Regions from separate parts of the Streptomyces sp. NBC_00341 genome, predicted to be linked through region 3. Evidence: riboswitches for the same ligand, from Rfam matches in the RefSeq annotation. Region 3 holds a riboswitch; each other region holds the start of a gene.

Region 1 (7,282 bases), 2.7 Mb from region 3:
GGGTCTACGACCCCAAGGGCGGCAGCCCTCCGAAGCACGGCGGCGAGTTCGTCTTCGGTCGACCGGACACCTGGGGCGAGGAGCACGTGGTGACCGTCTCGGACACCCACCGGTACGGGAAGGCGACCGCACGGGCCTGGGACCGGCTGCACCCGCGGCTTACGCGCCGAGCCGCCTGGCTGGACCACGCCGACGAACTGCCGCTCATCGAGGGCACTGTGATCCGGCTGGAGGTCTCCCGCCTGCCGTCCGGCGCCGAGCCGAAGCCGGTGTGGCTGTGGTGGTCCAGGGCCGGCGCCACCGCCAGCGAGGTCGACCGATGCTGGCAGGCGTTCCTGCGACGGTTCGACGTCGAGCACACCTTCAGGATGATGAGGCAAACCCTGGGCTGGACCGCTCCCCGTCTTCGGAACCCGGAAGCCGCCGACCGGTGGACCTGGGTGATCGTCGCTGCCCACACCCACCTCCGCCTCGCTCGTCCGCTGGCTCGGGACCTCCGGCATCCCCGGGAGAAGCCAGCCCCGCCCGAACGTCTCACCCCGGCCCGTGTCCGGCGGGGGTTCCGGAACATCCGTCCAACGGCCGCCACCCCAGCCGGTGCGCCGAAACCCTCCCGCCCCCGCCCCGGCCGGCCACCAGGGACGAAGAACGGGCGACCCGCCACCCGGCATGACGTGGGACGAGTCCTCGCCACCGGTCAGATCTACCAGCGGCCCGCCCACCACAAGGTTGGCACCAAGCCGCGGCGAACTGGATAGAAGACAAGCTGAGGGCCTGTCGTCAAACTGACGTCTGCCGCGCGGCGCATGGCACGCACGCTCGCGGCGTTGCCGAAATGGCCAAGTAGCTCCGCTACGAGACCATTCCGGCGCCTTGCGATCGCACGCACCATGCGGCGCGCGGCCGCCCTTCGGGCGACGACGGCAGTTTGACGACAGGCCCTAGGCTGCCAACCGGCACCGTCCCCGACCCAGGAGCGCGCAAGATGTTCGACCCCGCCCAGCAGCACCCGTATCCCGACGCGTTCCGGCCGGACGCAGCGCCTGCCCCGCACGCTCTGCTCGCACCGTTGAGCGGGTTCCTGGGTACCTGGGCCGGACGGGGCAGCGGTGAGTACCCGACGCTCGCCGAGGAGTTCCGGTACGCGCAGCAGGTGACCTTCAGCCACGACGGGCGGCCCTTCCTCCATTACGAGGCGCGCGCCTGGCTGCTCGACGCGGACGGCGCCCCGCTGCGGCCGTCCGCACGGGAGAGCGGCTGGTGGCGGATGCAGGAGGACGGGCGGGTGGAGGCGCTGATCACTCAGCCCACCGGTGTCGCGGAGATCCTGACGGGCCGTGCGGCCGACGGCGCGGCCGACCTCGCCACCCATCAGGTCGCTCTCGCGCCCACCGCCAAGGAGGTCAGCGCCACCCGCCGCCGCTACACGCTGACGGACGACGGCACGCTCGAATTCGTCCACGACCTCGCGGCGGTCGGCCGGCCGCTCCAGCACCACCTTTCGGCGCGGCTCCGGCGCGAGGGCGGCAGCCGGCCGCACTGATCCGCTCGCCGGGACGGGGCGCCTGCCGTCGTCCCGTCCGGCGGCGCCCCCGCTCATACCCCGGACAGCACGTTCCGCAGCCGCGCCGCGAACGCCCGCGGATGCGTGGTGTTGCCGTTGTGCCCGCCGGGGAACGGGACGACCTCCCGGCCGACCAGCTCGGCGAGGCTCTGTGCGCACTGTCCGACGAAGACGGATGACGCCGTGGTGCTGCCGCTCGCGGGCACGATACGTACGGGAGTCGCCCGCAGCGCTTCCCGGTCGAGCTCGGATTCGATGACCGCGGTGAAGTCGCGCTCGATGAAGAAGCCGAAGTTGGCGACACGGCGCGGGGTGAGCGGCATCGGTGTGAGCTCCGGCTCGGTCTCCTGGCGCGCCGGATCGATGCCGAGGACCCGGGCGATCTCGGGGAAGGCCGCTGCCAGACCGCCGTCGCGGTAGACATCCTGAAGATGCGCCAGCTCGGCGCGGTGTCGCTCGCGCTCTCCGGTGGGCAGCAGGGGCGGTGCGACCGGGTCGTGCGCCACGAGCAGCCCGAGCTGTTCGGGGTGGGTGATCGCCAGATGCAGCCCGATGGCGGCGCCCATGCTGCACCCGAGCATCAGGGCGGGCTCATCGGCCAGTTCGGCCAGCAGCCGGTGCACGTCGTCGGCGTGCTGCGCCATGGTGATGCGCTGTCCGGGATCGTCGAGCGTGCTGCGGGAGAGGCCCCGGCGGTCGTAGGTGACCACGGTCCAGCTGTCCACGAGCCGGTCGACCAGGTCGGTGCTGCGATCGGCATCGCCCTCACCGCTCTGGGAGACGAGCAGCAGGGGGCCGGAGCCGCGGACTTCGTAGTAGAGCGTGGCGCCATCGGTGTCGAGGAACATCAGGTTCTCCCTGTCGCGGGGGTGGGCGGCGCCACGGGCGCCGGTCGATGCACCACACCCTAGTACATCTATTTCGATGCATCAATAGAGATGCAGTTGTGCGACGCCGTGTCGGCGGAGGTGCGGAGTCGCGGGTGCCGCAACTGTCGGGCTTGGCGAAATGTCCCGATTGGGTGGCTAGTCGTAAAGATCATCAATAGTCTATGAATAGGATATTAAGGTCTCCCTTTTCATAGCCCAAAGACTATGAATATTGAGCAAATCACCCTTTTCGGGCTCAGTGGCCAGCGTCACCTTTCCGGCCCGTGATGCGATGCGTCCGGCCTCGGTTCCCTGTCGCGCCAAGAAAGTTGACTTCCCCTGAAGGGTCTGATGCTGAGCATTTCCTTTAATTGATCTTGCGAATCAATTGGGATCAAGAATTCCGGGCTTGTTTCCTCCGGCGTTTTTCGCTTACGGTCACCGTCAATCCGGACGGAACGCCGAATCCTGCCGCCGTCCGGGAACCCGACCCACTCACGTACGGCAGGAGCGGGGGACCCAGGTTTACTGCCGGTCCGGAATCCGGAGCGGCTAGGGGTTAAGTCGCCATCACGTGCGGCCGGACATCTCCAGTCCGAACCCGACAGCTCACCTCGCAGGCGGCGGAGAGGAAATGCGCCATGCCCATCACGGGTAAGTACCGTCGTTTCAAGTCCACCACCCTGACCCGCGGTTTCATCGCCGTGAGCACGGGCGGAGTCGTTCTCGCGCTCCCCCTGATCGGGGCCGGATCGGCTTCTGCCGCACCGGCACACCCCACCGTCGCGGAAAAGTCGGCGTCCTCGACCCCCTTTGCTGCCAAGGGAATTGCGGCCCACAAGGCGGAGTCCACCGTCTATTCCGTGGTCTCCGGCGATTCGCTTTCCAAGATCGCCCGGGGGCATTCCCTCAGCGGTGGCTGGGAGCGGCTCTACCAGGACAACCGGAGTACGGTCGGTGGAAACCCCGACCTGATTCACCCGGGCCTCAAGCTGACCATCGGTGCCAAGTCCGTTGCCGTAGCGCCGAAGGCGGCTCCCACCGCCGAATCGAAGGCAAAGCCCGCGACCGAGGCGAAGCCCGCGACCGACGCCGCCCAGTCGTCCGACCGGTCCGAGGGGACCGACCGCGCCGACCGCTCCCAGCGGACGGTCGTGCCCGTCGCGGAGAAGACCACCGGGACCACCGCCACCGAGACCGCGGCCACCGCTCCCGCGCAGGCCGCGACGGCGTACACCGACGACCTCGACGGCTGGATCAAGGAGTCGCTCGCCGTGATGGCCCAGAACGGCATCCCGGGCAGCTACGACAGCATCTACCGCAACGTGATCCGCGAGTCCTCCGGCAACCCGCAGATCGTGAACAACTGGGACTCGAACGCCGTCGCCGGCACGCCCTCCAAGGGTCTCCTCCAGGTGATCCAGCCCACCTTCGAGGCCTACCACGTGGCCGGTACGTCGACGGACATCCTCGACCCGGTCGCCAACATCACCGCCGCGTGCAACTACGCCGCGGCCACCTACGGCTCGATCGACAACGTCTTCGGCGCCTACTGACATACCCCCGCTCCGCCTTCGGGAGGAGCCGGGCGCAGGGGTGGGAAGGAGTCACACGGCTCCCTCCCACCCCTTTCGCGTGCCTTACAGCCCCTGCGGCCCGCAGCGGGCTCCCGGCCTGCTCCGGCCGCCTCGCAACCGGGTGCGCGATGGCACTATGAACCTTTCATCCCGCGCGCTACCCTCCGCCGCATGATTTCCACGGTGGTCTGGGGAACCGGCAATGTCGGCCGCGCGGCCATCCGCGCCGTCGAGGCCCATCCGGCCCTGAATCTGGCGCATGTGCTTGTTCACGACCCGGGCAAGGTGGGCCGCGACGCGGGCGACCTCGCCGGGACCGGCCGCGATCTGGGCGTCGCGGCGACCGACGACATCGACGCGGTGCTGGCCACCGCTCCCGGCGCGGTGGTGTACGCGGCCTCGGGGGACATCCGCCCCGACGAGGCCCTCGCCGACATCACCAGGGCCGTCCGGACCGGGGCGGTGGTCGTCACCCCCGCCCTGTACGCCCTCTACGACCAGCGGAGCGCCCCGCCCGAGCTGCGCGAACCGGTCCTGGCCGCTGTCGCGGACGGCGGCGGCTCACTGTTCGTCTCCGGCGTCGACCCCGGCTGGGGCAACGACGTGCTGCCCCTGATGATCAGCGGACTCGGCAGCACGGTCGACGCGATCCGCTGCCAGGAGATCTTCGACTACTCCACCTATGACCAGCCCGACGCGGTCCGTGACCTGATCGGCATGGGACACCCCATGGAGTACGAGCCGCTGATGCTCGCGGCCTCCGTCCCGACGATGGTGTGGGGCGGGCAGCTGCGGCTGATGGCCAGGGCGCTGGGCGTGGAGCTCGACGACATCCGCGAGACCATGGCCCGGCGGCCGCTGGAGACGACGGTCACCACCCGGACCATGGGCGTGTTCGAGGCGGGCACCCAGGGCGCGGTGCGGTTCGAGGTGCAGGGCATCGTCGAGGGCGAGCCCCGCATCGTCATCGAGCACGTCACCCGCATCCACCCGTCCTGCGCCCCGGACTGGCCGTCGCCGCCCGACGGCGCAGGTGCGCACCGCGTGATCATCGAGGGCCGTCCGCGCATCGAGGTCACCGTCGAGGCCACCGACGAGGACGAGAACCGCTCGGCGGGCGGCAACGCCACCGCGGTCGGCCGGCTGGTGAACGCCATCGACTGGCTGGTGGACGCGGAACCCGGACTCTACGACGCACTCGACGTCCCCCTGCGCCCCGCAGCCGGCCGGCTCGGAAGGAAGCAGTCATGATCATCGACATCCCCGAGGGCCAGGAGCCGATCGGATACGTGTGGGGCGACATGGTCCCCGGAATCGGGATGGCCGCCGCGAACTTCTCCCTGTCGGTGTACGAGCACACCTCACTGGGCCTGCGGGAGTTCGAGGCCGCCCGGCTGCGGATCGCCCAGATCAACGGGTGCCTGTTCTGCCTGGACTGGCGCACGGAACGGGACGGCGAGAAGGTCGAGGAGGAGTTCGCCGACGCGGTGGACGAGTGGCGCACCGCCGAGGCCTTCGACGACCGGACCCGGCTGGCCGCCGAGTACGCGGAACGGTACGCGCTGGACCACCACGGTCTGGACGAGGAGTTCTGGACCCGGATGACCGCGCACTACAGCCAGCGCGAGATCGTCGAGCTGAGCATGAGCATCGGCTCCTGGCTGGCGTTCGGCCGCCTCAACCACGTACTGGGTCTCGACGCCGTGTGCGTGCTGCCCGGCCACTGAACCGTGAGCAGGACGCCCCGGGCCCGTCCGTTGTGCCCCCGGGCCCGGGGCGTACCCAGGAGGAGACCCGTCCCTTCATCTCCTCCTGGCCGGTCTGCCGCGTCGGGCCGGTGTCACAGATCGGTGGCGATGATCTTCTCGATGTTCCGTTCGGCGAGTGCCGTGATGGTGACGAACGGGTTGACGCTGGTGTTGCCGGGGATCAGCGCGCCGTCGATCACGTACAGGCCCGTATACCCGTGCAGGCGACCGTAGTTGTCGGTGGCCCTGTCCAGCACCGCGCCTCCGAGGGGGTGGTAGGTGAGGTGGTCGCCCCAGATCTTGTACACACCGAAGAGGTCCGTCCGGTAGATCGTCCCCTCCTTCGCGTTGATCTTGTCGAAGATCGTCTTGGCCATGTCGATGGACGGCTGCTTCCACGCCGTCTGCCAGTCCAGGTCGACCTTGCCCGTCGCGGGGTTCCATGAGAACTGGGCCCGGTTCGGGTTCTTCGTGATCGACAGGTAGAACGAGGCGAACGTCTCGATCCCGGTCGGCAGCGGCGCGACCTCGGCGAACGCGCCGCCGGCGGCCCAGTTGTCGATGCCGCCGCAGGGGATGCTCGACTGGACCGCGCCGGTCGGGTCCCACAGGTGGTTGGCGCGGCCGCACATGACGTTGCCGTTGTCGCCCCAGCCCTTGCCGATCTCGTCGTTGAGGGCGGGCAGCTTGCCGGTCGCCTTCAGCTCGGTCAGCAGTTTGCTCGTGCCGACGCTGCCGGCCGCGAAGAACACCTTGTCCGCGGTCACCGTCTTGGTGGCCTCTGTGCTCCCGTCGGTGCGCAGCTGGTCAATGACGACGGTGTAGCCGCCGGCCGACGCCGGAGAGACCGAGGTCACCTTGTGCAGGGGCGAGATGGTGACGTTTCCGGTCGCCATGACCTGGGCGAGGTAGGTCTTCTGCAGCGACTTCTTGCCGTAGTTGTTGCCGTAGAGGATCTCACCCGCCAGTGCCGACTTGGGTACGGTGCCGGCCGCCTCCTGCTCCATGTAGTCCCAGTCGTACACGTCGGGCACGAAGACGAACGGGAAGCCTGAGCGCTGGGCCTGCTTGCGGCCGACCCGGGCGTACTTGTAGCAGTCGACGCTGTCGAACCAGGCCGGGTCCACGGTGCCGACGCCGAGGCCGGAGTTGGCGCGCGGGTAGTAGGTGGAGTACATCTCGTCGGCGTTGACCGTGGGGAGGACGGCGCCGAAGTTCTCCCGCTTCGGGGTGACGGCCATGCCGCCGTTGACCAGTGAGCCGCCGCCGACGCCGCGCCCCTGGTAGACCGTGATGCCGCTGAAGTCCTCGGCGTCCAGGATTCCGGTGTAGCGGGGGATCGAGCGGTCGATGGGGATGCCGAAGAAGTTGCTGAGGGGCTGCTTGGTCTTGGTGCGCAGCCAGTACGAGCGGCCGTCGGGGCTCGTCGTGTTGGCGAAGATCTTGCCGTCGGAGCCGGGGCTGTCCCAGGACATGCCCATCTCGACCATGTGCACCTTGATGCCCGCGCGGGCGAGCCGCAGG
Region 2 (7,282 bases), 4.4 Mb from region 3:
ACACGGCCGCCGTCGAGTCCGCGCTGCAACGGGCGAAACGCTTCCACGGCCCGGTCCTCGTGCACTGCCTCACGGAGAAGGGCCGCGGCTATCAGCCCGCCCTCCAGGACGAGGCCGACCGCTTCCACACCGTCGGCGCGATGGACCCGCTGACCTGCGCCCCGCTCGCCCCGGCGGCCGGCCCGTCCTGGACCTCGGTGTTCGGCGACGAGATCGCCGCGATCGGGGCGGAGCGGCCCGACGTCGTCGCCATCACTGCCGCGATGCTGCACCCGGTGGGGCTGACGAAGTTCGCCGAGGCCTTCCCGGACCGGGTCTGGGACGTGGGCATCGCGGAACAGCACGCGGCGGTCTCCGCGGCGGGACTGGCCACCGGCGGGCTGCATCCCGTCGTCGCCGTCTACGCCACCTTCCTCAACCGGGCCCTCGACCAGCTGCTGATGGACGTCGCGCTGCACAGGTGCGGCGTGACCTTCGTCCTGGACCGGGCCGGTGTCACCGGGCCCGACGGCGCCTCCCATAACGGCATGTGGGACATGTCCATGCTCCAGGTCGTACCGGGACTGCGGATCGCGGCACCGCGCGACGCCGGACAGCTGCGGGCCCAGCTGCGCGAGGCCGTCGACGTCGATGACGCCCCGACCGTGATCCGGTTCCCCAAGGAGTCGGTGGGGGAGCCGGTCCCCGCCATCGGCCGGATCGGCTCCATGGACGTACTGCACCGCGACGAGGACGCCGATGTGCTGCTGGTCGCGGTCGGCGTCATGGCCCCCGTCTGCTTGCGGGCCGCCGACCTGCTCGCGGGCGCCGGCGTCCGCTGCACCGTGGTCGACCCCCGCTGGGTCAAGCCGGTCGACGGGCAGCTGGCCCCGCTCGCCGCACAGCACCGGCTCGTCGCCGTCGTCGAGGACAACAGCAGGGCCGGCGGCGTCGGCTCCGCGGTCGGGCAGGCGCTGCGGGACTCCGACGTCGACGTACCGCTGCGCACGTTCGGCATTCCGGAACAGTTCCTCGCCCACGGCAAGCGCGCCGAGGTACTGGCCGACATCGGACTCACACCGGTCGAGATCGCCGGCCGGATCAGCGCGACCCTGGCCCTGCGGCCGAAGGCCGTCGACGACGGTCACCACGAGCGCGACGCCCTGGACGACGGGCACAAGGAGAGCGGGGCATGAAGGACGACGGGCCCAAGGGCTTCGATCTGGCGCGGCTCCTCGCGGAGCGCGGCGCCGAGCGCTACGAGCTGCACACCAAGTACCTCAACCACCAGCTCCCGCGCATGCTGCGCACCATCGGCTTCGACAAGGTCTACGAACGGGCCGAGGGCGCGCACTTCTGGGACGCGGAGGGCAACGACTACCTGGACATGCTGGCCGGGTTCGGCGTGATGGGGCTCGGCCGGCACCACCCGGTCGTACGCAAGGCGGTGCACGACGTCCTGGACGCCTCGCTCGCCGACCTCACCCGCTTCGACTGCCAGCCACTGCCCGGCCTGCTGGCGGAGAAGCTGCTCTCGCACAGCCCGCACCTGGACCGGGTGTTCTTCGGCAACAGCGGTACGGAGGCCGTCGAGACGGCGCTCAAGTTCGCCCGCTACGCGACCGGGAAGCCGAGGATCCTGTACTGCACGCACGCCTTCCACGGACTGACCACCGGCTCGCTCTCGGTCAACGGCGAGGACGGCTTCAGGGACGGCTTCGCGCCCCTGCTGCCCGACACCGCCATCGAGCTCGGTGACCTGGACGCGCTGCGGCGCGAGCTGAAGCGCGGCGATGTGGCCGGACTGGTCGTCGAGCCGATCCAGGGCAAGGGCGTGCACGCCTCGCCGCCCGGCTTCCTGCTCGCCGCACAGGAGCTGCTGCGCAAGCACAAGGCCCTGCTCATCGCCGACGAGGTGCAGACCGGCCTGGGCCGGACCGGCGACTTCTACGCGTACCAGCACGAGGAGGGCGTAGAGCCGGATCTGGTCTGCGTCGCCAAGGCGCTCTCCGGGGGCTATGTGCCGGTCGGGGCGACGCTCGGCAAGGACTGGATCTTCAAACGCGTCTACTCCTCGATGGACCGGGTGCTGGTCCACTCGGCCAGCTTCGGCTCCAACGCCCAGGCCATGGCTGCCGGGCTCGCGGTCCTCGCGGTGATGGAGGACGAGGAGACCGTGGCCAACGCGCGCCGCACCGGTGATCTGCTGCGCGAACGGCTGGCCGCGCTGGTCGACCGCTACGAGCTGCTGCACGAGGTGCGGGGACGCGGGCTGATGATCGGCATCGAGTTCGGCCGGCCGTCCTCGCTGAAGCTGCGCAGCCGCTGGACGATGCTCCAGGCGGCCCGCAAGGGACTCTTCGCGCAGATGGTCGTCGTACCGCTGCTCCAGAAGCACCGGATCCTCACCCAGGTCTCCGGAGACCACCTCGAAGTGATCAAGCTGATTCCGCCGCTCGTCATCGACGAGGCGGACGTGGACCGGTTTGTGGACGCGTTCACAGCGGTGATGGACGACGCGCACAACGGCGGGCTGATGTGGGACTTCGGCCGGACCCTGGTGAAGCAGGCCGTGGCCAACCGCTGATCAGGAGGGGTTTTGCCTGGGAGGCAATAAATTTGCCTCCCAGGCAGGATCCTGGCCCAATGGACATATGAATCCCGCAGAAGCAGGGGCGGCCGAAGAGCTGCCCGGTGTCGCGCCTCGGCTACGCGATCTGCGCCGCGGCCGCGGGCTCACCCTGGAGACCGCCGCCCAGCGCGCCGGGCTCTCGCCCGCGCATCTGTCCCGGCTCGAAACGGGCCGCCGCCAGCCCTCGCTGCCGATGCTGCTCGGACTCGCCAGGATCTACGGTACGACGGTCTCCGAGCTGCTCGGCGAGATCCCTCCGGAACGTGACGCGATCGTCCGTGCCCGGAAGTTCGAGGGGGCGGAGGCCGACGGCTGGATGTACCAGCAGGCCGGTGGGTCCGGCCGGGCGATGCAGGCGCTGCGCGTCCGGGTGCCGTACGGCGCGCAGGGCGACCTGGTGCGCGTCCACCCCGGTGAGGAGTGGCTCTACGTCCTGGCCGGAAACCTCCGGGTGACCCTCGGGGACACCGTGCACGACCTCGGCCCCGGTGACAGCGCGCACTTCGACTCGCTCACCCCGCACCGGATCGCGGCGCCGGACCGCGAGGGTGCCGAGCTGCTCTTCGTTCACACCCTGCTGCAGAGCCCCGCCGCCGAGCTGTGTCTCGGCAGCGGGATCCACCGTCGCTGAGACGCCGTCCCGCCGGCCCGTCCGGTCACCAGAGAGGACCGTCATGTCCGATTCCGAGAACTACGACCCGCTGACCCCGGCCAGGCGCAAGGAGTCCGACTCCCAGGAGCGCAAGATGCCGCGGGGGCTGGTCATCAGGCTGTTCGCCTACCTGGTGGCCGGGCACGTCGTCGCGGGCTTCCTCTACCTGCTGTTCGCGGTGGGGATGCACAACCAGTAGCCGGCGGCGTCACCCCTCCGGATTCCGTCAGGAGTCTTCGAGGAGCCGCTCGCGCAGCCGCTCCCGTGTCTCGGGCGTGATCTTCAGCCCCTCGGAGAGGTAGCGGTCCGTGCCGCCCCACGTCTCGTCGATCGTGGCGAAGGCCGCCCCGAGGTATTCGCTGTGGGCGCCGAAGAGCGGGCTGAGGAGCTCCATCACCTCGGGCGACATCCCGGCCGCGGAGGTGTCGCTGCGGCGCACCCGGTAGCGGCGGTGGGTGTCGTTGGACTTGAGGTAGTCCGCCTCGATCGTCTCGCGTCCGACGCCCACCGCGAGCAAGGAGATCGCGATCGAGAGCCCGGCCCGGTCCTTGCCCGCCGCGCAGTGCATCAGGGCCGGGACGCTGTCCTCGGCCAGGGCGTGCAGCACCTGGCTGTGCTCGGCGGTGCGGTCCAGGATGATCGAGCGGTAGGAGGCGACCATGCGGTCGGTCCCCTTGCCGCCGCCGAGGATCGCGCGCAGCTCGTCCATGTTGCCGTCGCGGACCATCCGCCAGAACTCGGAGCCGTCCGCCGGGTCGGTGAGCGGGACGTTCACATTGCGTACGCCGGGCAGCTCGACGTCCGGTCCGTCCAGCTTGAGGTCGGCGGCGTTGCGGAAGTCGAAGACGGTGTGCAGGCCGAGGCCGCCGAGGAACGCCGCGTCCTCGGGCGTGGCGGCTGCCAGGTGACCGCTGCGGTAGAGCCGCCCGTACCGCACCCGGCGGCCGTCAGAGGTGGGCAGCCCGCCCACGTCACGGAAGTTGCGGACCCCCGCCAGCTCGGGTTCCGTCGACGGGGTCTGCGGCAACTGCTGCGTCACGGTCACTCCTGGGGGCTCTGCCGCCGACGCGTGTCGCCGACGGGTCCACTCCCGTGACGATACGACATCGGATACACGGACAATCATCCCGGCGATGCTCCCGTCCATCCCCCTCCGTGCTGCGCATTTGTGGCACGCCGCACCGTGCCTTTGCGGGACGCCCCGCGAATGACGGGCACGACATGTCCGCATTGAGGCTTTTAGTCGAACATGCCCTGCTTATACGGGAGATGGTCACCCTCTCGTGAGCGGGATCATATCCGTGACGGTGTGTGGCGGCGCTCCGGTTGGGCAATCCGTGCGCCAAGCGGAATGCCAAGATCCATAATCCACGGAGTGTGACCGGAATTCCGCGTCGAATTCCCGGTGCGGATTCCGGCGTGGAACCCGTGGCTTGTTTCCGCCGTCCTGGCTCGCTTACGTTCCATGTCAATCCGGATGGAACGCCTAATCCTGCCGCCGTCCGGAATTCCGCACCCACTCACCGTGTGGCAGGAGCGGGGGACCCAGGTAAGCCGCCGACCGGAGTGATCCGGCCGGCTCGGGGTGAAGTCGCGCCAGGCGCGGCCGGGCATCTCCAGCCCGAACCCGACAGCTCACCTCGTAGGCGCCGGAGAGGAAATTCTTCATGCCCATCCCGGGTAAGCACCGCCGTCCCAAGTCCAGCACCATCGCCCGCGGCGTCGTCGTCGCGAGCGCCGGCGGAGCCGTCATCGCGCTTCCGCTGCTCGGCGCCACCGGTGCCAACGCCGCGGAGCAGGCCGCTCCCGCCACCGCGAAGTCGGCCGCCGCCACGCACTCCACCCCGGCCAAGCCGGTCGCGGACAAGCAGTCCGGCACCACGACGTACTCCGTGGTCTCCGGCGACTACCTGTCGAAGATCGCCGCCCAGCACAAGGTCAAGGGCGGCTGGGAGAAGCTGTACCAGGACAACCGCAAGGTCGTCGGTGACGACCCGAGCCTGATCTTCCCGGGTATGAAGCTGACCCTCGGCGGCAAGGCCTGGGGCCACGCCCCGGCCACCGGCTCGCACACCGCCACGGGTGACACCACCCCGTCGAAGGCCCCCTCGAAGGCTCCGGCCAAGACCGAGTCGAAGGCGCCCGCGGCCTCCAACACCGCGTCCTCCTCCGACACCCAGGCGTCCGACACCGCTCCGGCCGAGCAGGGCACCGCCTCCGGCTACGTCCACCCGGTCCCCGGCAACCACACCACCGCCTACCGCGCCTCCGGCGCCAGCTGGTCCAGCGGCAGCCACACCGGCATCGACTTCCCCGTCTCCACCGGCACCAGCGTGAAGGCGATCACCTCCGGCACCGTCGTCACCGCGGGCTGGGGCGGCGCGTACGGCAACGAGGTCGTCATCAAGCACGCCGACGGCCACTACTCGCAGTACGGCCACATGTCCTCGCTCTCCGTCTCGGCGGGCCAGACCGTGACCGCGGGCCAGCAGGTCGGCCTCTCCGGCGCCACCGGCAACGCCACCGGCCCGCACCTCCACTTCGAGATCCGCACCGGCCCGGCGTACGGCTCGGACATCGACCCGATTGCCTACCTGGCGTCGCACGGGATCAACGTCTGATCCAGGCAGCAGCGGTCCGGTGACCCGGACCCGCAAGCAATACAGAGGGACGGTGCGCGGCGGCGCGCCGTCCCTCTGCTTTGCGGTGACCGTCCTTATTCCCCCTTTACCAAAAACTGACCGGGTGGTCTATCTCACCACCCGTCAACCCCATATTACGGTCGCGTAGGTCACAATCGACGGTGCAGGATATGCCCTTGTGGCAGACGATTCGAGAAACATCCGACAGGGCGTCATCAACCGACAGGGCGCCATCGAGTCGTACGCGGCGATTGGCGACAGTTTCACCGAAGGAGTCGGTGACCCGGGCCCGGACGGGACATTCTTCGGCTGGGCCGACCGGCTCGCGGTAATTCTCGCGGACCAGCTCCCGCACCCGGAATCGGCGCAGGGCGGCACAGCCGCCGCGCACGGACACTTCCGGTACGCCAATCTCGCCGTACGAGGACGCCTCCTCGACCAGATAGTCGAGGAGCAGGTACCGCGCGCCAAGCAACTCGCCCCCGACCTGGTGAGCTTCTGCGCGGGCGGCAACGACATCATCCGGCCGGGCACCGACCCCGACGACGTGGCCGAGCGCTTCGAGCGCGCGGTCGCCGAGCTGTCCCGGTCGGTCGGCACCGTCATGGTCACCACCGGCTTCGACACCCGAGGCGTTCCGGTGCTCCGCCACCTGCGCGGCAAGATCGCCACCTACACGGCCCATGTGCGGTCCATCGCGGACCGCTACGACTGCCCGGTGCTCGACCTGTGGTCCCTGCGCTCCGTGCAGGACCGGCGCGCCTGGGACGGCGACCGGCTGCACCTGTCGCCAGAGGGGCACACCCGCGTCGCGCTGCGCGCCGCCCAGGTCCTGGGCCTCGACGTGCCGGCCGACCCCGACCAGGAGTGGCCGCCGCAGGCGCACCGGAGAGCGCTGGAGGTCCGGCGCGACGACATCCACTGGGCCCGCGAGTACCTTGTGCCGTGGATCGGGCGCAGGCTGCGCGGCGAGTCGTCGGGGGACCACGTGGAGGCGAAGCGGCCGGACCTGCTGCCGCTCTGAGGGCCGGTCCGGTCAGAGTTCGCCGAACGGGCGCCGCTCGGCGAACTCCGGCGAGGGCATCCCCAGCAGCTGGGGGCCCGCCCGCCCGACGGAACGCGGCGGCCGGGCCGGTACGCGCTCCAGCACGCCGCCCGCGAACACGTCGTACAGCGGCAGCGTCTCCAGATGGACGTAGCCGATATGGCAGTCGCACACCGCCAGCGGGCACGCCCGGGGGCCCAGCGCCCCGCGGTAGCTGCCGTCGTAGAGGTTGCCGAGTTCGGCCCGGACGAAGTGGCAGCGGCGCACCGTGCCCTCCCCGTCCACCGAGATGACCGACTCACCGGTCCGGCACGGCAGCCCGGCCGAGCGGT
Region 3 (7,282 bases):
AGCAGGATCAGCGCCCCTGAGGCGATCACATCGACCCGTCCCGGATGCATCGAGCCGATCGCGGCACGCTCCGCGTGGGTCGAGGACAGCAGCCGCCCGGTGATCTCCCGGACCCGCTCCAGGGAGACCCGGGAGTGGTGGATCGCCGCGGAGTCGTACTCCTCCAGGCCCAGCGCGATCGCGGCCACCGTGGTGACCGTGCCGGCGAGACCGACCAGCGTGCCCGCCCCGGTGAGCGGGACGCTGCGCCCGGCCAGGTCCAGGGCGGCGGCGACGTCCGCGCGGATCGCGTCGGCCGCGTCCCGCGTGGGCGGGTCGATGACCGCGCCGTCCCGCGAGAGATGGCGCTCGGTCATCCGGACACAGCCGATGTCCACGGACCGGGCGGCCCGCACCCGGTCGTCGCCGACGACGAACTCGGTCGAGCCACCGCCGATGTCCACCACGAGGTACGGCTTCGCGAGGTCGTCGCGCCCGGCGAGCTCCTTGGTGGCCCCGGCGAAGGAGAACTCCGCCTCCTGGTCACCGCTGATCACCTCGGGCTCGACGCCCAGGATGTCCAGCACCCCCCGGACGAAGTCGTCCCGGTTCTCCGCGTCCCGGGAGGCGGAGGTCGCGACGAAGCGGACCTTCTCCGCACCGTGCTCCTTGATCACCGCCGCGTACCGCCGGCACGCGGCGAACGTCCGCTCCAGCGCCTCGGGTGCGAGCCGCCCGGTCCGGTCGACGCCCTGGCCGAGCCGGACGATCTCCATCCGCCGGTCGAGCTCGGTGAACTCCCCGGTGGCGGGGTCGGCATCCGCCACCAGCAGCCGGATCGAGTTGGTACCGCAGTCAATGGCGGCCACACGCGTCATACCTTCAAGCCTCTCTTCATCAAGCCCCGCCGCCTCACGTCTCCAGCCCCTGCAACGCGTCACGTCTCCAGCCCCTCCGACGCGTCACGTCTCCAGCCCCTCCGACGCGTCATGCCTCCCAGCCCCTCCGGCGATTGAGGAGCGGGGGTCCGGGGGCGGAGCCCCCGAGGGGGGAACCTCAGCCCCCGAGAGGGGAACCTCAGCCCTCGTCCCCGTCAGGCACACCGCACGGCGAAACGCACGGACCCTTGCGCCACCACTCCGGCAGCATCGCGATCGCCTCGTCCCCCAGCGGGTTCACCCCGGGCCCCGCCGCCAGCGAGTGCCCCACGAGCACGTGCAGGCACTTCACCCGGTCCGGCATGCCGCCCGCGCTCGGGAAGCCCTCCAGCACCTCGATCGCGTCGCGCCGCGCGATGTAGTCCTCGTGCGCGGCCCGGTACGCGGCCGCCAGCTCGGGGTCCGTACCGAGGCGCTCGGTCATCTCCCGCATGACCCCGTTCGCCTCCAGCGTGCCGATCGCGGACGCCGCACGCGGGCACGTCAGGTAGTACGTCGTCGGGAACGGCGTACCGTCCTCCAGCCGGGGCTGCGTCTCGACCACGTCCGGGTTGCCGCACGGACAGCGGTGCGCGATGGCACGCAGCCCGCGCGGCGGGCGCCCCAGCTGCTGCTGGAACGCGGCGATGTCCGCGTCGGTGGGCGCGGTGGACTCGGTCTGGGGAGGGGGCGTTTCCATGCCTGCCTAGGTTCTGATCGGGCCGCCCGGACCGCGGTGCCGCAGCCGGACGGTGCAATGCGAAATGACGGACCGCGGGTCAGCCCCGGTCGGCGCTGTCGACGCCGTCCCACAGGTTGGAGTGCCACGGCCGGCCGGACTCGTCCGGTACTCCGTTGCGCTCCTTGACCGCGTCGGGATCGACCACGGTGTAGCTGGTCTCTCCCGGAAGAAGGTAGTGCAGGTGCTCGCGGGCCAGCCGCTTGATGTACGCGTCGTCCTGGAGGCGCGCCTTCTCGTCGCGCAGCTCCTCGGTGCGTGCCTCGGCCTCCTGCGCGAGCCGCTCCTGGTCCGCGATCTCGTCACGCTGCGACACGTACTGCCGCATCGGATACGCGAGGGCGACGACCAGGGAGCAGACGACCAGGGCGAGGAAGGCCGCCCGGCCGGTGAGGCGGGAGCGGCGGGCCTGGCGCTTGCTCTGGGACCGGTAGACGCGGGCTGCGGTCTGCTCACCGAGCAGCCTCAGCCGGGTCGCGGTGGAGAACCGGTCCCGGTCCTTCGCGGCCATGTCTCCGCCTCCCCATTACGCACGTCCGTCCCCGCACACGGTACGGGACCGAGTGCGGGGACGGACGGAGGCCGGGTCGCTGGACCCGGTCGGGCTTGTCAGCCCTTGAACCGCGGGAACGCCGAGCGGCCCGCGTACACCGCGGCGTCGTCGAGGATCTCCTCGATGCGCAGCAGCTGGTTGTACTTGGCGACGCGGTCCGAGCGGGCCGGGGCGCCGGTCTTGATCTGGCCGCAGTTCACGGCGACCGCGAGGTCGGCGATGGTGACGTCCTCGGTCTCGCCGGAGCGGTGGGACATCATGCACTTGAAGCCGTTGCGCTGGGCCAGCTCGACGGCGTCCAGGGTCTCGGTCAGCGAACCGATCTGGTTGACCTTGACGAGCAGGGCGTTGGCCGAGCCCTCCTCGATGCCGCGGGCCAGGCGCTCCGGGTTGGTGACGAAGAGGTCGTCGCCGACGATCTGCACCTTGGCGCCGATCTTGTCCGTGATGACCTTCCAGCCGGCCCAGTCGTCCTCGTACAGCGGGTCCTCGATGGAGACCAGCGGGTACGCGTCGACGAGCTCCTCGTAGTACTCGGTCATCTCGGCGGCCGAGCGGGACTTGCCCTCGAACTCGTACTTGCCGTCCTTGTAGAACTCCGAGGCGGCGACGTCGAGCGCGAGCGCGATGTCCTTGCCGGGGGCGTAGCCGGCTTCCTTGATGGCCTCGACGATGAGGTCGAGCGCGGCGCGGTTGGACTCCAGGTTCGGCGCGAAGCCGCCCTCGTCACCGAGACCGGTGGACAGGCCCTTGGTCTTCAGGACCTTCTTCAGCGTGTGGTAGACCTCGGCGCCCCAGCGCAGGGCCTCGGAGAAGGACTCCGCGCCGATCGGGGCGATCATGAACTCCTGGATGTCCACGTTGGAGTCGGCGTGCGACCCACCGTTGAGGATGTTCATCATCGGGACGGGCAGCAGGTGCGCGTTCGGGCCACCGAGGTAGCGGAACAGCGGCAGGTCCGAGGCCTCGGACGCGGCGTGGGCGACGGCGAGCGAGACGCCGAGGATGGCGTTGGCGCCGAGCGAGCCCTTGTTCTCCGTGGCGTCCAGGTCGAACATGGCCTGGTCGATCAGCCGCTGCTCGGTCGCGTCGTAGCCGACGAGCTCCGGGCCGATCTGCTCGATCACGGCGAGGACCGCCTTCTCGACGCCCTTCCCGTGGTAGCGGTTGGGGTCACCGTCGCGAAGCTCAATGGCCTCGAACGCACCGGTGGAGGCTCCGGACGGAACGGCAGCACGGCCCGTGCTGCCGTCGTCGAGGCCAACCTCGACCTCGACCGTGGGGTTGCCCCGGGAGTCGAGGATTTCCCGGGCTACGACGACGTCGATGGACGGCACGAGGCATCTCCTTCTGGGATATGACGCTGGTTGTGCAGGGTCGCTTTGGCCTTGCGACAAGAGCCTAACCGGCCCGGCCGTCTCAGTCGGCCGCCCGCCCGTCCCCTGGGACGAAAAAGGACCCAAGAGCAGTCATAGCGGGATGAAAGGCCAGAAATTTACTGACCAGTAACAACAACAGTTGAACAATCAACACGCAATCCCACGAGCCGCGCCACGGGCCGCGCCACGAGCCGCGCCACGAGCCACCGAGCCGCCGGACCGGGGACCGGCAGACCCCGGCCCGGCACGCGTGGGGGGAAGACGCGAACCGGGCCGGGGAGATCGGCGAGGAGAGTGCCGGGACTACTTCACCAGGTGGAGCTGCTGACCCGGGAAGATCATGTCGGCGTCCTTGACGATGTCCTTGTTGAGCTTGAACAGCTGGTGCCAGCCGCCCTTGACCTTGTGGTCGGCCGCGATCTTGCTCAGCGAGTCGCCGGTGACGACCTTGTACTCGCCGTCGCCCTTCTTGACCTTCTCGCCGGTCGGGGTGGTCACGGTCTTCTTCTGCCCGGCCTCGGGGGCGGTCGAGCGGTCCGAGCGGTTGGTGGCCGGGGCCTCGGTGCGCTCGGCCTTCTTCGGCTCGGCCTGCTGCGCCGGAGCGGACTCCTGCTTCGGAGCGGTCTCCGCCTTGGGGGCGCTGGAGCCGGTGTCGACGCCCGGGTCGACACCGTCGTTGCTCAGGTTGCCGGCACCGGCGCAGGACCAGGCGCCCGGTCCCTGCATGTCGAGGAGCTTCTCGGCGACCGCGATCTGCTGGGCCTTGCTGGCCAGGTCGGCGCGGGCCGCGTACTGCGTACCGCCGGCGGCGGCCCAGCTGGACTGCGAGAACTGCAGACCGCCGTAGTAGCCGTTGCCGGTGTTGATGGACCAGTTGCCGCCGGACTCGCACTGGGCGACCGCGTCCCACGTGGAGACGGAGGCGGCGGAGGCGCCGGTGGCACCCATCAGGGGCACTGCGATGGCGGCACCGGTCACACCGGCGAGCGTGGCGATACGGACGGCCTTGGACGGGCGGCGGTGCTTGTTGCCCTTGCTGTTCAGCAGCATCGAGACTTCTCCTCACCGACGCCTGCGAGGTGAGCTGTCGGGTTCGGGCCAAGTGAGTTGCCCGGTCGCACGTCCTAGCGCACGACTTAACCCCAAGCCGGTCCTGATCCGTCTTGCGACGATCGGGCCCGGCACTTACCTGGGTCCCCCGCTCCTGCCTACGGCGCTTTACGCGTCTGTTCCCTTCGACCGACGGCAGGATTCGGCGTGACGATCGACGGGGCCCGCGGTGCGAGCGGTTCTGACCGTAAACACACCCAACCCCTACATTCAAAGAAGGACATACCGGATAATCAGCCCTTAATTGCATCGGATTAACACCTGTTTGCGCAGGTCGGAACGGATGCGGGGGGACCTCCCGGACAAGACGCGCGAGTTCACGCGAAGAGACCCATGTCTCACTTAGTCAAAAGTGGGACATAGGCCTCTTAAGTACCCCAGGTTCAAGGTGTTTTCAGCTGTTGATCAGACCGTTTCCACGGCCGCTTCCACGATCGCCCCGACGTCCGGTCTCAGCCGGTCTTCACGCCGAGATCGAGGTGCTGGCCGGGGAGGATGAGGTCGGGGTCCGAGCCGACGGCCGCCTTGTTGGCCTCGTACAGCCCGGTCCAGCCGCCGGGCAGCTCCTGCGCGTCGGCGATGGCCCAGAGGTTGTCGCCGGGCCGGACGGTGTACGTGCCGTCGGCGGCCGGCGCGCCCGCGGCGCGCCCGTCCCCCTCGCCGCGCGAGGCGTGCCGCCCCGAGTCCCGGCCGTCACCGGTCCGCTCCGGGGCCGGCGTGCCGCGGTGCTTGCCGCCCGCCTCCGCGGCCGGGGAGGACCCGTCCGGGCCGCCGGAGGGGTCGCCCGCGCCGGTGGAGCCGGAGGCGGGGGGTGTGGCGTCCGGGGAGGCGGAGGAGTCCGGCTTGCGGTCCTTGCCGGCCGGGTCGGCCGTGGCGTCGTCCGACGGGGCCTTCGTCGCGTCCTTGGCCGCGCCGTCCGCCGGATCGGCGCTCTCTGACGGATCGGCACTCGCGGACGGGTCCGCGCTCTCGGACGGATCCGCGGACGGGGTGGCGGCCGGATCGACGCCCGGGTCGACACCAGGCAGGGAGCCGTCCGGGGTGAGGCCGGAGATGACGGCGCAACTGGGCCACGCCTTCGGCCCCTGATCGCCCAGCACCTTCTCCGCCACGGCGATCTGCTGCGAGCGGCTGGCGAGGTCCGCACGCGGGGCGTACGTCTCGCCGCCGTAGGACTTCCAGACCTCCTGCGAGAACTGCAGGCCGCCGTAGAAGCCGTTGCCGAGGTCGGCACTCCACATGCCGCCGCTCTCGCACTCCGCGACCCGGTCCCAGGTCGAGGCGTCGGCGGCGTGCGCACCTGCGGCACCGAGCAGCGGGATGGCGATGGCCGAGCCGGTCACGCCTGCGGCGACGATGATCGCGGGTGCCTGACGAGGGCGACGGTGTCTGCCGTTCGCGGAGCCCATGGGAATGCCTTCCGTGTGACTGACAAGGTGACTGGTGAGTCGAACGGTGAACCTAGCGGGACTCGAACGTGTGTCACAAGTCGATGCAGCGGAGATCACGCCAAAGTCACAGAGTTGACAGAGTGTCACCTCCCTTGGTGGTGACCCCGGGGGTGAACTCCACCGGAAGCGTCCGCAGTCCGCGCATGATGAGCCCGCCACGCCAGCGCAAATCGGCAGCTTCCCCCGCAAGTCGCAGGTCCGGGAGGCGTTTCAGCAACGTCGCGAGCGCGGCCTGTCCCTCCAGCCGAGCGAGCGGTGCTCCCAGGCAGTAATGGATGCCGTGCCCGTAGCCGAGGTGCTGATTGTCACGCCGCGAGAGGTCCAGCGTGTCGGGAGCGCCGAATCGTTCGGGGTCCCGGTCGGCGGCGGCGAGCACCACGAGCACGGGATCCCCCTCCGCGATCCGCTGCCCGCCGATCGTCAGCGCCTCGGTGGCGAAACGCCAGGTCGCCAGCTCCACCGGGCCGTCGAAACGCAGCAGTTCCTCGACGCCGGTGGCCAGCAGCGCCGTCTCGCCCGCCGCCAGGGAACGCTGGAGCCGTTCGCGCTGCTCCGGATGGCCCAGCAGGGTGTGAACGCCGTTGCCGATGAGGTTGACGGTCGTTTCGAAGCCGGCGAACAGGAGGATGAAGGCCATCGCGGCGGCCTCGTTCTCGGTCAGGTGCTCGCCGTCGTCGCTCGCCCGGATCAGCCCCGAGATCAGGTCGTCCCCGGGGTTCTCGCGCTTGCGGTGGATGAGTTCGAGCAGATATCCGCGCATCTTCTTCACGGAACGGGCCACGCCGCCCCTGGGGCCGCCGCCGTGGCGGATCATCATGCCCGCCCAGTCCCGGAAGTCGTCCTGGTCCTCGCGCGGGACGCCCAGCAGGTCGCAGATCGCGTAGATGGGGAGGGGGAAGGCGAACTCGTGGATGAGGTCCGCCTCCCCCCTCTCGACGAAGGAGTCGATGAGGCGGTCCGTCAACTCCTGCACGCGCGGCGCGAACTCCGCGATGCGCCGGGGCGTGAACGCCTTCGACACGAGACGCCGCAGCCGGGTGTGGTCGGGTGGGTCGATGTTCAGCAGATGCGTCATCAGCTCCGCCTTGCGCTCGCCCGGGATGCCCGTGCGGCCCTTGGCGTGCGCCGGCCCGGCGTGGTGCGCGGGGTTCTTG
Region 4 (7,282 bases), 1.4 Mb from region 3:
TGCGCCCCCGGCACGTGCGCCCGGCGCACGGGCCGTACGGTACCGGGCCGGACGCGTACCCGGGGTACGGCCCGTACCAGCCGTACGGCAGCCCCGCCCCGCACCAGGGCCCGGCCCCGTACGGCCAACAGCCCTACCCCGCATACCCGTACGGGGAACAGCCCTACAACCCCCAGCCCTACAGCCAGCAGCCCTACAACCCGCCGCCGTACGGACAACAGCCGTACGGACAACAGCCGTACGGACAACAGCCGTACGGCGGCGGGCCGCAGTCCTCGTCCTAGGCGGACGCCTCGGTGAGCGCGGTCAGTTCCTGGTCCGTCAGGCGCAGATCGTCGACGGCCAGCAGCGCGGGAAGCTGTTCGACCGTACGGGCGGAGGCGATCGGCGAGACCACGGTCGGCCGGGAGGCCAGCCAGGCCAGCGCCACCGTGGCGATCTCGGCGTCCCGCTCCTGCGCGATCGCGTCGAGCGCGGTGAGGACCTTCTGGCCGCGCTCCGTCTCCAGGTGCTGGGCGGCGCCACCGGCGCGGGCACTGTCCACGGTCGTGCCCGCGCGGTACTTGCCGGTCAGGAATCCGGAGGCGAGGGCGAAGTACGGGACGGCGGCGAGCCCGGCCTCTGCGCTCAGGTCCTGGAGCTCGCCCTCGTAGGTGTCGCGCGAGACGAGGTTGTAGTGCGGCTGGAGCGCCACGTAACGGGCCAGGCCCTCGCGCTCGGAGAAGTCCAGCGAGGCGCGGAGCCGCGCCGGGCTGATGTTGGAGGCGGCGATCTCGCGGACCTTGCCCTCCTTCACCAACTGGTCGAGGGCGGTGATGATCTCCTCGACGGGGACGGTCTCGTCGTCGTGGTGCGTGTAGTAGAGGTCGATGTAGTCCGTGCCGAGCCGGCGCAGCGACTCCTCCGCCCCGGCCTTGATGGTGGCGGCGGCGAGCCCCTTGAACTGGGGGTGGGAGCCGACCTTGGTGGCCAGGACGACGTCGGAGCGGTTGCCCCGCGCCGCGAACCACTTGCCGATGAGGGTCTCCGACTCGCCGCCCACGTTGCCGGGGATCCAGGAGGAGTACGTGTCGGCCGTGTCGACGAAGTTGCCGCCGCCCGCCGTGTACGCGTCGAGAACGGCGAAGGACTGCGCCTCGTCGGCGGTCCAGCCGAAGACGTTGCCGCCGAGGGAGAGCGTGGAGACCTGGAGGTCGGAGGAACCGAGTTTGCGGAGAGAAGTCATATGCGGAACAACCCACGGCACCGCACGCGCTATTCCATGGCAGCTACAGCTACCCCGTACGCCACGGCCGGGGCCGACAGGGCCGACCGGAACAGACGAAGACCGGCAGCCCTGGCGTCGGGGGGTGAGCGCCAGGACTGCCGGGGTTCGGTGCACTCAGACCGTCAGGCCCCGGGCGCGCAGCCACGGCATCGGGTCGATGCCGGTGCCGTCCTGGGTGTGGACCTCCAGGTGGAGGTGCGGGCCGGTCACGTTGCCGGTCGCGCCCACGCGTCCGATGGTGTCCCCGGTGGTGACCTGCTGGCCGACGCTGACACCGATCGAGGACTGGTGGCAGAACCACAGCTCCGTACCGTCGTCGAGCTCCAGGACCGTGCGGTAGCCGTACGCGCCGGACCAGCCTGCGGACTTGACGGTGGCGCTGTGGATGGCCTTGATCGGGGTGCCGGTCGGCGCCGCGAAGTCGAGGCCCGTGTGGTAGCCGGAGGACCACATCGAACCGGCCTCGCCGAAGGTCGAGGTGATCGTGTACGAGGAGGTGGGGATGGCGTAGCTGGCGGCGAGCTTGGCGAGCCGTACCGCCTCCGCCTTCTTCTTCGCCTCTTCCGCGGCCTTCTTCTTGGCGGCGGCGACCTTGGCCTCCGCGGCGTCCTGCTGCTTCTTCGCCTCTGCGGCGGCCTTCTCCTCCGCGGCCTTCTCCTCGGCCGCCCTGGCCTCGGCGTCGGCGGAGTCCTGCTGCTGCTCGGCCTGCTGGAGGATGCGGGCGCGGAGCGCCTCGCCCGCGTCCGTCGTGCCCTGCTCGGCCTCTGTGGTGGTGATGCCGGCCGTCGTCAGCGGGGCGGTGGCGGCCGCGACCTCGGTCTTCTCCGCCTCGGACTCACCCGAGAACAACGCGCCTACGCCAGGAAGGGACTTGGCCTCGGGAAGTTTGTCCGAGATGGCGTCGGGAAGAGAGATAGACACGGGCGGCTTGCTCTGGGCGGAGGCCATGCCACCCGCGCCGACGGCCGCGATGACACCGACGCCGAGAACGGTGGAGCTGCGGGCGAGCCCGTTGCGCTGCTTGGCGACGCGGTGCTTGCCGCGCACGGGGCGGATGGACTCCTCCGTGGGGTTCCATTCCTCCCACGCCCGGTCGGATTCGGGCTCGTCGGCGCGGAGGCCGCTGCCGAAGTCGCTCCCGAACCCGCCGCCCCGCTCGGTTCCGTAAACGGTTCCGTAGTCGGCCCCGTGATCGGTTCCGTAAGCGGTTCCGTGGTTGGCGCCATAAGCGGCACCGGGCCCGGTTCCGAAGTCGTTTCCGTGTTCGGGTGCGAACCGGGAGGGGGCTTCGGGGGCAGGCTTGTTGGACGCCACTGGGGCGCGCTCCTTTCCTTCCTTCTCGCCTACCGGGTTAGCTGACGGGTTCGGAGCAGGAAGGTCTCCTACGGGTTCCTCCGCCTCTCAACGAGACAGAGATGCCCGATTCACCCCATGTAGGTGGTTCCCCGGTTCCCTTGCGGAATTCGGCGCTCGCGCACGGTGCCGCCACTGGGCGGCGGCTGGGACAACCGCGCTGCGTTATCGAACGTTAATAGACACACGGGCCCGATTCCAAGCCGTTCCAACTGATCGTTCCGATCCTTGGCCTGGACTTTACGGGACACAACCGGGTGGAATCGGGCGAGTTGATCGCCCCTCAATCGTCAGCCGTTTTCTGACGTTGCGTCAAATGTTATGCGGAGGGGTTCCTTACGGTTACGCACGGTGGCATCGGCCGCACCTCTCCCCCACATCCGCCCACGCCCTCCCCCACATCCATCCGCGTTCTCCCGCGTTTGGCCCCTCGCCTTCACCCGGATCCGCCGTCCAGGCCCACGATCTTCACGGTCGTACGCCGGTCCGGCTGCCCCTCGGTCGGGCGCACGACCGCGACCAGGGCCATGTCGTCGGTCGTCACCCCACCGGTGTGCAGCCGGACGTCATCGGTCAGCGCCGACAGCAGCTCCTCCGGCCCCTGGAAGATCCGTCCGCGCAGCCGCTCGGCGGGGTCGTAGAACACCCCGTCGGCGTCGCGGGCCTCGGAGAGGCCGTCCGTATAGAGGAGCAGCGTCGACCCGGCGGGCAGCTCCCACTCGTCGGCGCGGTCCGGCCACACGCCCAGATCCATCCCGAGGGGCAGCGCGGGCAGCGTGGGCCGCAGCTGCTCCAGCGCCCCGTCCGAGTGCAGCAGCAGCGGTTCGGGATGGCCGCGGTTGACGACGCGCACCCGGCCGGAGCCCTGCGGGATCTCCGCCAGCGCGGCGGTGACGAACCCCTCCACCGCGTCGAGCCCGCCGCGCCTGCTCGATTCCCGCGCCAGCGCACGCTCGAGGCGCTGGGCCACCCCCTCCAGTGACCGCTCCTGCTCCGCGGCCTCCCGGAACGCCCCGATGATCACCGCCACCGCCTCCACCGCGTCCAGGCCCTTGCCGCGCACGTCCCCGACGACCAGCCGCACCCCGTACGGGGTGTCCGTGACCGAGAACAGGTCACCGCCGACGAACTCGTCCGCCTGCGCCGCCTCGTACCGCGCGGCCACGTACAGCCCGCCGATCCGGTCGGACGGCGTCGGCAGCACCGCGCGCATGGCGGTCGCCGCGATGACCCGGGCGGAGGCCAGTTGCTCGTTGCTGCGCCGTACGACCCCGTTGATGAAGACCGCGAGGACCGAGACGGTGAGGACGGTGAGCAGCTCGATGAACGGCACGACCCGGATCAGCGTTCCGCTGTGGAGCCGCAGCGCGGCCACGCACAGCAGCGCACCGGCCCCGACCCGGATCGTGCCGGCCCGCGAGAAGAACGGTGCGGCGATCAGCGGGGCCGCGGCGAACAGGGGAACAGCGGTGAAGGCGGGCGGAGTGAAGAAGTCGAACAGCAGCCCGCCGATGAGCATCACCCCGGGCAGTACCCGGACGAACCGGCGGTTGCGGACCTCGTAGGTGCGCGTCCCCCGCCGCTGCTCCCGCTTCCCCACCTTTGCTCTCCTGCCCGGTGCGCTCAGGGCCGCGGACGGTACCGCGCACCACTCCCAGACTTCCCGGAGCACGGTCGCGGGGCGAGTGCTCGACGGCCAATGGGATGACGCGCGCGGCGCGGCTCGTACGGAAACGAATCAGACCCGGCACGCGCTATGCGTGCCGGGTCTGATTCTTCAGTAGCGGGGACAGGATTTGAACCTGCGACCTCTGGGTTATGAGCCCAGCGAGCTACCGAGCTGCTCCACCCCGCGTCGGTAAACACAACTCTACGGCATGTTCGACGCACTCATGACCACCCCGCGCATCTCGCCGGCCACTCCGCACTCCTCACCGGCCGGACTGTCGCTCACCGACCGCGCCGGAAGCCTCAACGTGGTGAAATCGAGAAGGTGTTGCGGGGAACCCGTGTTCTGCCGCAAGGTATCTGCTGCATCCCCCGGACCGGTGGGCTGCCCGTGCGAGCAGGCCCCCGGAGCGCGCGTTTCGTCGTGCCCGCAGGCTGCTCCCGGTCTCTCATCGCAGCCTGTCTGGAGGGCCTCCGCCGATGACCGCACCGCTCACGCCCGTCCCTGCCTCCCCTTCCGCCCCTGCGGCCACTCCGGCATCACCGCTGCGCGGTGCCGTCATCAGTGGCGTGATCGGCGGAGTGATCGGGGCGGTGATGAGCGCGGGAGTGAACTACGCGATCATCGGAATGCCGGACAGCGAATCCGTCAACGCGGTCAACCACGCGGTATCCGGCCTGGTCAGCGGCTTCCTCGCAGGTTTCATAGGAATCCTCGCGCACCACCGCAAGGTCTCCTCGACCGCACGCGCGGAGGCGGCGACGACGGCGACAGCTGCCGCGCTCTCGACGTCAACGACTGCCACACCTGCCGAGCCTGTCGGGACGGCCGACGCAACCGACGCGGCCGAGGCAGCTGTACCTGCCTCTGCCGCCGGCTCCGCCTCCGTACTGGAGAAGTAGCCCGCCGCGTCACTCCGCGCCGGTGATGCGGGGCGTCCGGTCCTGGCCCCGGTCCTGCCCCTGGTCCTCGTTCCCGGTCCGGTTTCCCGTATCGCCGCGGTCCGGGCCCGCCCCCGCCTCCGTACCGCGCTGGAGCGACTGAAGGATCGCCAGCCCCTGGCCGACGACGCCCGCCGCCATCTCGTTGACGCCCTCGGTGCCGTTGAGGACGGTGAGGCTGGCGCCCGACATCCCACGGGCGGCGGCATCGGCCAGCGCCGGCAGGTTCTCCACGATGCGGTTGGCCGCGATGAGCTCCTGGTTGCCCTCCCGCAGCGACACGGCGCGGGCCGTATTGGCGTCCGCCTGGGCCTGGGCGAGGGTCCGTTCGGCGTAGGCGCTGCCGTCCGCCTGGAACTTCACCTGGTCACGGGCGGCCTCGGCCAGCGTGCGCTGCCGGTAGGCCTCGGCGTCCGCCGGGCGCCCGACCTCCGCCTCCAGGCGCTGGGCGGCCAGTCCCGCCTGGCGCTGCGCCAGCGCGGTCTGCTCGTCGATGACCTCGTGCGAGGCCCTGGCCTGCGCGAGCGGCCCGGCCTGGGCGGCACGGGCGTTGTACTGCTCCGTCTCCGCGAGGAACCCGGCCCTCTTGATCGCGGTGTCCCGCTCGTACTCGGCCTTGAGCGCGGAGGCCTGCTGCTCGCGTTCCGCTGCCTCCTGATCGGCCTTGGCGCGGGCGATCCGGGCCTGTCCGGCGACGGCGGCGGCGTGCGGGGCGGCCAGGTTGTCGATGTACCCGGTGGCATCGTCGATCTCCTGGATCTGGAGGGCGTCCACGACGATGCCGAGCTTCTCCATCTCACCGTGGCTGCCGGCGATGACCTCCTGGGAGACCCGGCTGCGTTCCCGGATGATCTGTTCCACGGTCAGTCCGCCCACGATGGAACGCAGGTGCCCGGCGAAGATCCGGCCGACGAGCTCCTCCATCTGGTTCTGCTCGGACAGGAAGCGCCGCGCGGCGTTGGCGATGGACACCGCGTCGTCACCGACCTTGAAGACGGAGACGGCCCGGACCGTGAGGCGGATGCCCTGCTGGGTGACGCAGTCCTCGGTGATCTCCGCCTCGCGGAGCGCGAGGGACAGCATCCGCGCCCTCTGCTTGACCGGAAGGACGAAGCTCCCGTGGCCGGTGACGATCCGGAACTGCGTGTCCTGCGTCTGCCGCTTCGAACCCGATATGAGCATCGCCTCGTTGGGGGCGGGAACGTGCCAGAACAACATGAGAGGACTCCTGTCAGACGTCACTTCTCGGGTCAGGACGGCAGTCGCTCCACCACCACGGTGCGCGCCGAGACCGCGTCGACGACCACGACGCGTACATCCCTGCCGATCGATGTCGACGACCAAGCGGTGTAGGCCTCGGATCCGCCCCGTACGGCGACCAGCACTTCGCCCGCCCCGTCCGGCGGGATCGGCACGGTGACCCGTCCGACCGCTCCGACCGGGCTGCGGTCGGAGTCATCCGCCGCGCGCACGCGCACACCGCCGCAGATCCTTGCCCGGACACGTCATCACAGCCACGAGGCGAACCGCCTCCCGGAGGCCCACGCCTCCCTCGACACGTCCACGGTACTCCCCTCTCCCCCGCCGGGACCGTGTGCGGAACCCACCGCGCGAAGTCCGAAATGCGATGGTATGAATTATTTCGTATTCACCCATTCGACGCGGCCCTCTGGAGTGGACGATGGACGACTACCCCTTGCTCAACCTCTTCTGGACCATGCTCTGGTTCTTCCTCTGGATCATGTGGCTGTTCCTCCTCTTCCGCGTGATCATGGACATCTTCCGCAGCCACGACCTGGGCGGATGGGCCAAGGCGGGCTGGCTGGTCCTGGCCCTGGTGCTGCCGTATGTGGGCGTCCTGATCTACGTGATCGCCCGCGGCAAGTCCATGGGCGCACGTGACGCGAAAGAGGCGAAGGAACGGGATGCCGCCTTCAAGGCATACGTGAGAGACGCCGCGGGAACGGACGCGGGCGGCGGCGCGACGAAGGGCAACCACGTGCAGGACCTGGCGAAACTCGCCGACCTCAAGGACAAGGGCGCGATCACGGA

The links. Region 3 has a riboswitch for cyclic di-AMP ahead of OG892_RS15300 (transglycosylase family protein). Riboswitches for the same ligand answer to the same signal wherever they lie in the genome.
Positions count from the first base shown of each region.
Region 1: it holds a riboswitch for cyclic di-AMP, as region 3 does, so the genes downstream of both, OG892_RS03220 (LysM peptidoglycan-binding domain-containing protein) here and OG892_RS15300 (transglycosylase family protein) in region 3, are expected to answer to the same signal.
Region 2: it holds a riboswitch for cyclic di-AMP, as region 3 does, so the genes downstream of both, OG892_RS35195 (peptidoglycan DD-metalloendopeptidase family protein) here and OG892_RS15300 (transglycosylase family protein) in region 3, are expected to answer to the same signal.
Region 4: it holds a riboswitch for cyclic di-AMP, as region 3 does, so the genes downstream of both, OG892_RS21420 (M23 family metallopeptidase) here and OG892_RS15300 (transglycosylase family protein) in region 3, are expected to answer to the same signal.

Region 1 is NZ_CP108002.1:709,287-716,568, reverse strand. Features, by position in the region: partial or broken gene OG892_RS03235 (transposase) at 1-758, shown strand, start outside; gene OG892_RS03230 (FABP family protein) at 986-1,543, shown strand; gene OG892_RS03225 (alpha/beta fold hydrolase) at 1,597-2,412, opposite strand; cyclic di-AMP (ydaO/yuaA leader) riboswitch at 2,883-3,069, shown strand; gene OG892_RS03220 (LysM peptidoglycan-binding domain-containing protein) at 3,075-3,989, shown strand; gene OG892_RS03215 (dihydrodipicolinate reductase) at 4,182-5,261, shown strand; gene OG892_RS03210 (carboxymuconolactone decarboxylase family protein) at 5,258-5,737, shown strand; gene OG892_RS03205 (GMC oxidoreductase) at 5,851-7,282, opposite strand, start outside.
Region 2 is NZ_CP108002.1:7,869,702-7,876,983, forward strand. Features, by position in the region: gene dxs (1-deoxy-D-xylulose-5-phosphate synthase) at 1-1,175, shown strand, start outside; gene OG892_RS35175 (aspartate aminotransferase family protein) at 1,172-2,566, shown strand; gene OG892_RS35180 (helix-turn-helix domain-containing protein) at 2,634-3,242, shown strand; gene OG892_RS35185 (DUF6126 family protein) at 3,286-3,462, shown strand; gene OG892_RS35190 (tyrosine-protein phosphatase) at 3,490-4,302, opposite strand; cyclic di-AMP (ydaO/yuaA leader) riboswitch at 4,737-4,927, shown strand; gene OG892_RS35195 (peptidoglycan DD-metalloendopeptidase family protein) at 4,931-5,884, shown strand; gene OG892_RS35200 (SGNH/GDSL hydrolase family protein) at 6,084-6,929, shown strand; gene OG892_RS35205 (STM4011 family radical SAM protein) at 6,942-7,282, opposite strand, start outside.
Region 3 is NZ_CP108002.1:3,420,929-3,428,210, forward strand. Features, by position in the region: gene OG892_RS15280 (exopolyphosphatase) at 1-857, opposite strand, end outside; gene OG892_RS15285 (DUF501 domain-containing protein) at 1,057-1,596, opposite strand; gene OG892_RS15290 (septum formation initiator family protein) at 1,676-2,146, opposite strand; gene eno (phosphopyruvate hydratase) at 2,245-3,525, opposite strand; gene OG892_RS15300 (transglycosylase family protein) at 3,871-4,617, opposite strand; cyclic di-AMP (ydaO/yuaA leader) riboswitch at 4,622-4,793, opposite strand; gene OG892_RS15305 (transglycosylase family protein) at 5,130-6,086, opposite strand; gene OG892_RS15310 (cytochrome P450) at 6,193-7,282, opposite strand, start outside.
Region 4 is NZ_CP108002.1:4,772,032-4,779,313, reverse strand. Features, by position in the region: gene OG892_RS21430 (PrsW family glutamic-type intramembrane protease) at 1-284, shown strand, start outside; gene OG892_RS21425 (aldo/keto reductase) at 281-1,225, opposite strand; gene OG892_RS21420 (M23 family metallopeptidase) at 1,382-2,581, opposite strand; cyclic di-AMP (ydaO/yuaA leader) riboswitch at 2,593-2,746, opposite strand; gene OG892_RS21415 (PP2C family protein-serine/threonine phosphatase) at 3,057-4,220, opposite strand; tRNA gene OG892_RS21410 (tRNA-Met) at 4,402-4,475, opposite strand; gene OG892_RS21405 (hypothetical protein) at 4,769-5,191, shown strand; gene OG892_RS21400 (flotillin family protein) at 5,201-6,448, opposite strand; gene OG892_RS21395 (hypothetical protein) at 6,481-6,708, opposite strand; gene OG892_RS21390 (SHOCT domain-containing protein) at 6,912-7,282, shown strand, end outside.